Regions from separate parts of the Hyphomicrobium denitrificans ATCC 51888 genome, predicted to be linked through region 1. Evidence: riboswitches for the same ligand, from Rfam matches in the RefSeq annotation. Region 1 holds a riboswitch; each other region holds the start of a gene.
What was found. Region 1 has a riboswitch for cobalamin ahead of cobW (cobalamin biosynthesis protein CobW). Riboswitches for the same ligand answer to the same signal wherever they lie in the genome.
Positions count from the first base shown of each region.

Region 2: it holds a riboswitch for cobalamin, as region 1 does, so the genes downstream of both, HDEN_RS03960 (ribonucleoside-diphosphate reductase subunit alpha) here and cobW (cobalamin biosynthesis protein CobW) in region 1, are expected to answer to the same signal.
Region 3: it holds a riboswitch for cobalamin, as region 1 does, so the genes downstream of both, HDEN_RS03635 (TonB-dependent receptor plug domain-containing protein) here and cobW (cobalamin biosynthesis protein CobW) in region 1, are expected to answer to the same signal.

Region 1 is NC_014313.1:2,771,450-2,774,723, reverse strand. Features, by position in the region: gene cobO (cob(I)yrinic acid a,c-diamide adenosyltransferase) at 1-540, opposite strand, end outside; gene cobU (bifunctional adenosylcobinamide kinase/adenosylcobinamide-phosphate guanylyltransferase) at 543-1,067, opposite strand; cobalamin riboswitch at 1,127-1,309, shown strand; gene cobW (cobalamin biosynthesis protein CobW) at 1,467-2,504, shown strand; gene cobN (cobaltochelatase subunit CobN) at 2,504-3,274, shown strand, end outside.
Region 2 is NC_014313.1:846,490-849,763, reverse strand. Features, by position in the region: gene HDEN_RS03970 (MBL fold metallo-hydrolase) at 1-131, shown strand, start outside; gene prpC (bifunctional 2-methylcitrate synthase/citrate synthase) at 484-1,671, shown strand; cobalamin riboswitch at 1,762-1,974, shown strand; gene HDEN_RS03960 (ribonucleoside-diphosphate reductase subunit alpha) at 2,083-3,274, shown strand, end outside.
Region 3 is NC_014313.1:768,010-771,283, reverse strand. Features, by position in the region: gene HDEN_RS03635 (TonB-dependent receptor plug domain-containing protein) at 1-1,267, opposite strand, end outside; cobalamin riboswitch at 1,511-1,729, opposite strand; gene HDEN_RS03630 (carboxymuconolactone decarboxylase family protein) at 2,043-2,390, shown strand; gene HDEN_RS18605 (LysR family transcriptional regulator) at 2,431-2,775, opposite strand; gene mtoX (methanethiol oxidase) at 3,012-3,274, shown strand, end outside.

The DNA of each region.
Region 1 (3,274 bases):
AAGCGCGATAAGCTCGGGCTTTGCATTCCGTCCCGTGACGACGACATGCAGATCACTTCGCCGGTCACGCAACGCCGCGACAACTTCGTCGATCGGCAGATAATCGTAGCGGAGCGCGATATTCAATTCGTCGAGGATCAACAGACGGATCGTCGGGTCGGCCATCAACTCGCGAGCCTTTGCAAACGCACGCGTCGCGGCAGCAATGTCGCGCTCACGGTCCTGCGTCTCCCAGGTGAAGCCCTCGCCCATCGTGTGCCAGGAAACCTGATCGCCGAAACGCATCAGCGCATCGCGTTCGCCGGTCTGCCAAGCGCCCTTGATGAACTGCACGACGCCGATCCGCCAGCCGTGGCCAAGCGCGCGAAGTGCGAGCCCAAACGCCGCCGTCGACTTTCCCTTGCCGGGGCCAGTGTGAACGAGCAGCACGCCCTTCTTGATCGTCTTGCTCGCGACCTCGGCGTCTTGCACGGCCTTGCGCTTCGCCATTTTCGACTTGTGACGTTCGGCTTCGTCCGTGGACGTTTCTGGAGCGCTCATCATCAACCTTTCAAAGTCATCGGTAGTCCGGCGGCAACGAAGACGACGCAATCCGCAACCGCTGCGATGCGCTGATTGAGCCAGCCGGCTTCATCGCGAAACCGCCGCGCCAGAGCATTGTCCGGCACGATGCCGAGCCCGACCTCGTTCGAGACCATGATACAGGGTGCGGACCGTTTCGAAAGCGCGTCGACGAGCGCGCTTGTTTCGCACGCGATATCCCGCTCGGCGTGCATCAGGTTCGAGAGCCAGAGCGTCAGGCAATCGACGAGGCACGGCTGATCGGCGGCCTCTCCCGCAAGCGTCGCGGCGATGTCCAGCGGGGTCTCGTATTGAACCCAATCCGGTCCGCGCCGCGCCTGATGATGCGCAATGCGCTGACGCATTTCCTCGTCGAACGCTTCCGCCGTCGCGACATACGCCCACGGCCGCGGCAACGCCGAGATCAGCCCTTCCGCATACGAGCTTTTGCCGGACCGCGCGCCTCCGAGCACAAGGGTTAAAGGCGGCAGGATGGCATCGGACATAATGGCCTTTCGATCGATGTGTAGGGCGCGTTGGGCGATTGACGAAGCACGGGGTGTCACTTATCGATTGGGCTGATGGTCCCTCGCAAGAGGGTTTCGAAGGGAATGCGGTTGAACTCCGCAGCTGCCCCCGCAACTGTAAGCGGCGAGCACATGGCAAAAGTACCACTGGGAGATCCCGGGAAGGTTGCCAGATGCCGCGACCCGTGAGCCAGGAAACCTGCCGTCGGATACCCAACTCGAACCGGCGCCGGCGGGGCGCGGAAAGGTTAAGATGCAGCACACGGCATGTCTCGCGCCATTCGGTGCGCTCCCCTAGGCGGCGAAATCTGAAGTCGCCGCACGGCCCCGCGCATGCGTCGCCGTTCTCAATTTGAAAGTTTGCATCGGGAGCACCGAATGTCCGCACGTAAAGTTCCAGTCACCATCGTCACGGGTTTCCTCGGCGCAGGCAAAACCACGCTTGTCCGTCACGCCATTGAAACTGCCGAAGGCCGCCGCCTCGCGCTGATCGTCAACGAGTTCGGCGACGTCGGCGTTGACGGCACGATCCTGCGTTCATGCGGTATCAAGAACTGTCCGGAAGAAAACATCGTCGAGCTGACCAACGGCTGCATCTGCTGCACCGTCGCCGACGATTTCATTCCAACGCTCGAAACGCTGCTGTCGCGCCAGCCCGCGCCCGAGCACATCATCATCGAAACGTCGGGGCTCGCGCTGCCGAAGCCGCTGGTCAAGGCGTTCGAGTGGCCCGATATCCGCAACCGCGTGACCGTCGATGGCGTAGTGACCGTCGTCGATGGACCGGCCGTCAAGGCAGGCCGCTTCGTGGACGATCCGGAGAAGGTCGCGGCGCAGCGCGCAGCCGATCCTTCGGTCGATCACGAAAACCCGTTGGAAGAAGTGTATGAGGATCAGTTGCTCTGCGCGGACCTCGTCGTGCTGAACAAGGCCGACTTGTTGTCGGACGACGACATCAAGACGCTGTCGGACGAAATCAAGCGCAGCATTCCGCGTGCGATCAAAATCGTCGCCGCGCGCGAAGGGCAGGTGCCTGCGGGCGTCCTGCTCGGATTGTCAGCTGCCGCCGAGGACGACCTCGCGGCGCGTCCCTCGCATCACGACAATGAGGCCGAGCACGATCACGACGACTTCGAAACCTTCATCGTCGACGTGCCGGAAGTCGCAACGCCGGATGATCTCGCATCGCGCGCCAAGGCCATCGCCAACGCCCACGACGTTCTACGCGTCAAAGGCTACGCGGCGATCGGCGGCAAACCGATGCGGCTGCTGCTGCAAGGCGTGGGCGAGCGCGTCGACACGCGTTACGAGCGCGCCTGGCAGCCCGATGAAGCGCGCGTCGGCCGCCTCGTCGTCATCGGACAAAAAGGTCTCGACCGCGACGCCATCGTCCGCACGCTGACAGGCGAGAGCTGATGCACATCGTTGTCCGCGAGGCACGAGAGCTTGACGAGGCTGCCGCCGTGCAGGACCTCGGTCTCTCGCCCGCGGACATTCTGGTTCTTTCGTTTTCGGATTCGGATTTGGCGATGGCCGCCGCCGCATTCCGCGACGTGCCCGAAGCACAACGGCCGAGCTTGCGCGTCGTCAACTTAAGCGCGCTCCGCCATCCGATGTCCGTCGATCTTTTCATCGATGCGACGATGAACGGCTCGAAGGCCATTCTCGTGCGCTTGCTCGGCGGCCTCGACTATTGGCGCTACGGCGGCGAGCAACTGAGCAAGCGCTGCCGCGAGCTTGGCATCGCGTTGGCGATCGTTCCCGGCGACGGGCGGCCGGACTTGCGTCTCGCGGCGCTCTCGACACTTCCCGCCGATGACTTGGCCAATCTCGAAGCTCTGCTCGACGAGGGCGGCATCGAGAACACCCGTGCGGCGCTCAGCTCCGTATTGGCGCGTGCCGGTGGCAGCACCGAGGCTTTGCCGCGCGTTCGCGCGATACCCGCTTACGGCGTCTATCGCGAAAGCCTGCAAAGGTCCGCACGTGGCTCCGCCATCATCGTCTTCTATCGATCGCACCTGTTGGCGGGCGACGTTGCACCCATCGATGCGATTGCCGATGCCTTGGAGCAACGCGGCCTCGCGACAACGGCGATATTCGTTCCGAGCCTCAAGGCGCCTGATGCCGCCGACTGGCTACGCGCCGCCATGAAATCGATGACGCCCGACATCATCATCAACGCCACG
Region 2 (3,274 bases), 1.7 Mb from region 1:
TGTTGTCGTTTCTCGCCGAAAATCGCATTCCAATCCTGGCCTACCATTTCGCGTGGCCCGGTTACGGTCACTTCGTGAAACAGGGAGAAGGCTTCCGCTACCTCCCGGCGCCGATGAACATGAACCTCTAAGTGTCCAACAAAAAGAATAGGCGACCTCCTATTATCAACGGTATCAGTTGGAGCGATGTCTCGCTGCTAGTCGCGAGACCACAGCGGCTTCAGCGCAAAGCAGGTCTGCGCGATAGCCAACAGAGAATGCATTTACGTCAGGTGCGAAAGCTCGGCGTGCTTCAAGATCGCGCTGCCTCAAACGTGCGCCGCTCCATCCGCATTCGCCAATTCACATGCGAGGCTTCGCAAAGCTTCGCATTTTCAGCGCTTTCGCATGACGCTCGCGGGGCTTGATACTTTGCGCATGGCGAAACAAGCGCCAGCACAATGGCGCGCGGCGATTGCAAATCTTCACTTCATGAGGACATCAATGGTTCACGATCTCGCAACCCTCGAAAGGTCTGCCGGAAAGAAATCCGTCGTTCTTTCCGGAGTCGTTGCCGGCAGCACGGCGATCTGCTCAGTCATTCCCGGCGGCGACAACTTGCGTTATCGCGGATACGACATTCGTGACCTTGCCGAAGGCTGCACGTTCGAAGAAGTTGCTTATCTTCTCATTCACGGCGCGCTACCAACCGCCGAGGAACTGGCCGCCTACCGCCGCAAGTTCGCCGGTTTGCGCGTCCTTCCTATAACCGTGCGGCGCGTGCTCGAAGCGCTGCCGGCAGCCGCGCATCCGATGGATGTTCTGCGCAGCGGGATTTCGGCGCTCGGCTGCGCTCTCCCCGAAGCAAGCGACCACAATATCCATGGCACGCGTGAAATCGCCGATCGCCTGATCGCATCCTCGGGCTCGATGCTGCTCTATTGGTACCACTACGCCAACAACGGTCAGAGGATCAGCCTCGACACCGGAGAGGACACCGTTGCCGGACAGTTCCTCCATTTGCTTCACGGGTCCGCGCCAGATGCGGAGCAAGTCCGCGTGCTCCAAGCCTCGCTCGTCCTTTATGCCGAGCATGAATTCAACGCCTCTACATTCACCGCACGATCAATCGCCGCAACAGGATCGGATTTTTATTCCGCAGTGATCGGCGCAGTTGGCGCGCTCCGCGGCACAAAGCACGGCGGCGCCAACCAGGCAGCCTACGACGTGATCGTGCGCTACCGAAACGCCGCGCAGGCCGCATCCGACATTCGTGCGCGCATCGCGAACAAGGAAGTCGTGATGGGCTTCGGGCATCCCGTTTATCGCGTAAGCGATCCTCGCACGGACATCCTGCGGACACTTGCACACGGACTTGCTAATCGGTTCGAGGGCTCCGGAGTTCTTTCGGTTGCCGAAGCCATCGAGACTGCGATGGCGGACTCGAAAGGCATGTTCGCCAACGTCGATTGGTACACGGCCGTGCTCTACGATCTTCTCGGCATTCCGGCTTCTATGTTTACGCCGCTCTTCGCGATGGCGCGGATCGCAGGCTGGAGCGCACACGTCATCGAACAGCGTCAGGACAACAAGATCATTCGCCCGACAGCCAATTATATCGGGCCGGACAGTACGCCGTTGATCCCGATTTCGGAACGTGATCAGACCCGCGTCTGCCAGCACGCCGCGTGAACAATCCACACACTACCCACAACAACTCACAAGAGTTTGTATTCAGGCGAATACATTGAGCTAGATATTGAGGCTCCACGAGAATCAGAGCCTTATGACTTCGTCATGGGTCGCTGAGTTTCATCGCTCAGCGCTAAGAGGGAACCCGGTGCGCATCGTCGAGATGCAATGCCGGGACTGCCCCCGCAACTGTGAGCGGCGAGTTTCCTGTCGAATAGGCCACTGATGCAGCAAGCGTCGGGAAGGCGAGACAGGAAACAACGACCCGCGAGTCAGGAGACCTGCCCGCGACGATGTTTTTCCTCCGCGGGCGGGGTGTCCCGATGGATTGGTTCGTTCCACGTGCCGTCGCACGCGGATTGAATGCGCGTCCCATGCGGCCCAAGCCCCCTTTCATACAGGGGTTTGCCGATGTCTATCACACTAGAAGCACGACCTTCCCAACACTACGAATCCTCGAGCACCGGCATTCCCAAAGCGACGGTCGACCCTGTGTTTCAGGTCATCCGCCGCAATGGCAGCGTCACGCCGTTCGATGCCAGCAAAATCTCGGTCGCTCTGACGAAAGCATTTCTTGCCGTCGAAGGCGGACGAGCGGCGGCCTCGCGGCGCGTGCACGAGACCGTCGATGGGCTGACATCGCAAATCGTTGTGGCACTGACCCGGCGCGGCGTGCAGGAGCGCACGTTTCACATCGAGGAAATTCAGGATCAGGTCGAACTCGCGCTAATGCGCGGTGAGCATCATAAAGTGGCGCGCGCTTATGTTCTCTATCGCGAGGAGCGCAAGCGTGAACGCGCCGCCGAAACTGCGGCACCCATTCCCACGATGCCGTCAATCAGCGTCAAGTCCAAGGACGGAAGCCTCGCGCCGCTCGATGCCGCGCGCCTTCGCAAGCTGATCGAGGAGTCGTGCGCCGGCCTCGCAGACGTTTCGGCCGAAGCCATTCTAAGCGAAACGCAGCGCAATCTTTACGATGGAATAACGCGCGACGAACTCGCCGATGCACCGGTTCTTGCCGCCCGCACGCTCATCGAAACGGAACCCAACTATACTTTCGTCACTGCGCGCCTGCTGATGGACAAGCTACGCCGCGAAGCGTTGTCTTTCGTCGCCGGCCGCACCGACGAAGCGCGCCAATCCGAGATGGGCGAGCGCTATCCCGAGTATTTCCGCGCCTTCATCGCGAAGGGCATCGTCGCCGATCTGCTCGATCCGGAACTCGCTCGCTTCGATCTCGACCGGCTTGGCGGCGCGCTGAAGCCCGAGCGCGACGGTATCTTCCAGTATCTCGGGTTGCAGACGCTTTATGATCGTTATTTTCTGCAGACGCACGGCATTCGCTTTGAATTGCCGCAAGCCTTCTTCATGCGCGTCGCAATGGGTCTGGCACTGCGCGAGATCGATCGCGAAGCCAAGGCAATCGAATTTTATGATCTTATTTCGACATTCGATTTCATGTGTTCGACGCCGACGCTATTCAATGCTGGAACGCCACGGCCGCAACTTTCATCGTGCTTCCTGACGACCGTCCCCGACGACCTCGACGGCATCTTCAAGTCGATCAAGGACAACGCCCTGCTCGCGAAATATTCGGGCGGCC
Region 3 (3,274 bases), 1.6 Mb from region 1:
TGCTGTGAAACTTCGTTTCCGTCCCCGGAATGAGATACGCGCCGGTTATGCGGTAGGTATCAAAGGTTCCAAAGGTGCTGTGATCGTCGATACGGCCACCGCCGGTCAGAAACAGCCCCTGAATGGGCTCCATCATCAACTGCGCGTAATACCCATTGAGATCCATCGTCTCTCGATGTGTATTGCTGTTGGTTGAAGCGCCGGTTCGCTCCCAGTCGGCGCCCGCAAGCAACGAGAGCGAATCGTTGAACTTGAAAACGCCCTTGTATTCGCCCTTGATGCGATCGCCGTCGAACCATCCGTTACGCGTCTTGTCGTCGAACGTCTCGCGCCGGACGTTCATGCCCTGGATGGCGAGCGTGTTCTGAAACGCGCCGTTGAGCAGTGAAAATTCAGTGCCGACGCGACCAGCCTGTTGCGTCGTCGTTCCGTTATCAAGCGAGTCGCCGAATACATAATCTGGCGGCGGATAACCGTCATAACTGTATTTGGCATCAAGTGCGCGGGCAGCGAAAAACACTTTCCACGACGGCGTGAGGAAGTACTCCCCGCGGCCGGAGAACGTCAGATTGCGATAACCGTCGTCTTCGCGTCCGTAGGCGTAGGCAGAAAACCCATCCGTTCCGACACCCTGAATCGTCGCCGAAATATTGCTGCCGTTCGCAGCCGCGTAACCAGCCGTGTAGGAGCCGTTGATGGTGCTATACTGGCCGCCTTCGATGTTGCCCTGCTGAAAGAAACCGGGCTTCTGCGCGGCCTTTGTTTCAATGGTAATCACGCCGCCGACGGCGTCGCCACCGTAGAGCGTGCTTTGCGAACCCTTCAAAACCTCGATGCGTGAAACATCGCCGACGAGAAGATGCTCGAACGAAACGGCCGTCTGCGGCGCCGACGGATCGGATATATCCATGCCATCGACAAGCACTTTGACGTATCTCGACGAAGCCCCGCGAATGAAGATGCCCGACGTCGTTCCTGGTGGACCGTTCTGAGTGAAACTTACTCCCGGAAGCGTAGCCAGGTAGTCCTTCACGTACGTCTGGCCGCGGCTCTCGATATCCTTCTGCGTGATGATTTCCACGCTCGAGCCCACTTTGGACGCATCCATCGGCGTTTGGTTTGCCGAATAGATCGTCACGCCTTCCAGCTCGGTCACCTGCGCGGATGCCGATACGGCATAGCTGGCAACGCCGGCGAGCGCACTCGCGGAAAAAAGAACCGACTTGAGCGCATGGCTCGCGGTTTTTCCCGACGCATTCAACGACATGTATGTTCCCCCGTCTCAAATAAGTGACGGGAGCTTCAGCAGAAGTGGCGCATTTCACAGCACAACACCAAGCGTGCGCTTACTCGCTGGACGCGAAGCGCAGTTATCCTTGACGCATCAAGGCATGCTCAATGTTTTTGCTAGTTCGTGATCATGTCTCTTGCCAGCCCTGACGCTGCTCCCGATCGGTTGCACATCAGCCGCCACTCCGGCATTCCGTTCCTGCAGGCGTCCCGCACTGAGGATGGGCGACTTGTGTCGGCAGGTCTCCTGGCTCACGGCTCGAACGTCTGTCTCCTGCCTTCCCAATTTTCCGATGCGGAATATCAGTGGCGTAATGTGGAGACGACTTGCCGTTTACAGTTGCGGGCGCAGCCACGGCATCGACTTACGTCTTACCGTGTTCCCTCTTAGCTCGTACCGGCTTGCACCGATCAGAGCACCGTCACATCGCGCATTCCATACAGCGCTCACGCAGCAGTCAACGAAATTATTCTCAAACAATGTCAACCGCGACAACGTCGACAAATCGGCAACACCGCGAATGGCAACCAGGCATCTAATTCGCGGTCAGCGCAAACCGATGGATTTTAAGCATCGCCGCCGACGAATTCGCCGAAATCGCTGACGGATTGAAATCCGCCCTACCATGTAGTAGGTAGGCTCGAAGTTTTTGCTCGCCGGAGACTGGCGCAAATACTTTTCTGAGCCACGTCGAGAATGCCTACCAACGCGCAGATACCCTCATCGCAGGGTCTTTCATAAGGAGTTGAGCATGTCCCTCATGGATTGGTCGAACTATCGCGGCGCTCTGATGGGCCGCATCGGAGAACTCAGCAAGCTCTCGCCCGATTCCGTCGGAGGATACATGATGGCCAGCGGCGCGGGTGCGAAGACCAATCACTTGGATGAGAAAACCCGGCAATTGATTTCGCTCGCCGTTGCGGTAACGACGCGATGCGACGGCTGCATCTCGGTGCATTCGCAGAAAGCCGTTGAGAGCGGCGCAACGACGGAAGAGGTCGCCGAAGCACTCGGCGTCGCGATCGCCATGAACGCGGGCGCTGCCCTCGTGTATTCGGCCCGCGCGCTGGACGCAGTCGACGCGGCTTCAAAAAAATAGAGTGCCGGAAGCCTGAAGATTTGGCGGAATGTCCGCCATATCATCGAACCCTGCTTTTGCCGAGTTCGGCACCCGTAATCTGTCGCGGAAAGGCTCGCCTTTCACGCACTTTCAGTTGCGCACGCGGTACTGACGGTACGGCGAGATCACGCATTCGTTCGACCGCATTGATCGCGTCGATAATGGATGGCAAAATGATCTTGCCGTAATCAGTCAGTGCTACGCTACGTGTCGTACGTTCAAATATGCGTTGACCGAGACTGGCTTCGAGACGTGCAATCCCGCTCGAAAGTGCGGGCTGAGAGACTTCGCATCGCTGCGCTGCCGCAAGAAACGACCCTTCCTCAGCAAGCGCTTGAACATATCGCAGCTGCCGAAAATTCATGAAATCAACCTGAGCTGATCATTTTTCCATCCCCGGAAAGAGCGGGACTGAGGTCAGTAAAATATCGAAGCGATACTCGAAAACCAGAACATTCTTCGCCCGTCTCTGACCTATAGGAAAATGGAATAATTTGTATAGGGAAACAAAATTTAACTTCCTCCCGCCCTGCCATTAGCTTCGGTCACGTATGTCAAAATGAAACCGGTTGCTACAGCAGCCGCGGAGGAGGAAACGAAGTGAGGAAGCTACTTAAATCGAGCGTTTGCGCATTGGCCCTGTTCGTCGTAGGGCCGACGCTGACGATCGCGGACGAAACCTGCAACTCGCCATACACGTCGGCGCTGATTAAGGGGCAAGAAGACTTTCTCCACGTTTGGACACTTGGAGAGGTCGGAGTCGGCGACGAATCCGACAAGCTCGTCACGATCGACGTGCAGCCGAATTCCCCGACCTTCGGAAAGGTCGTCAACTCCTTGTCGGTCGGCGGACGCGGCGAGGC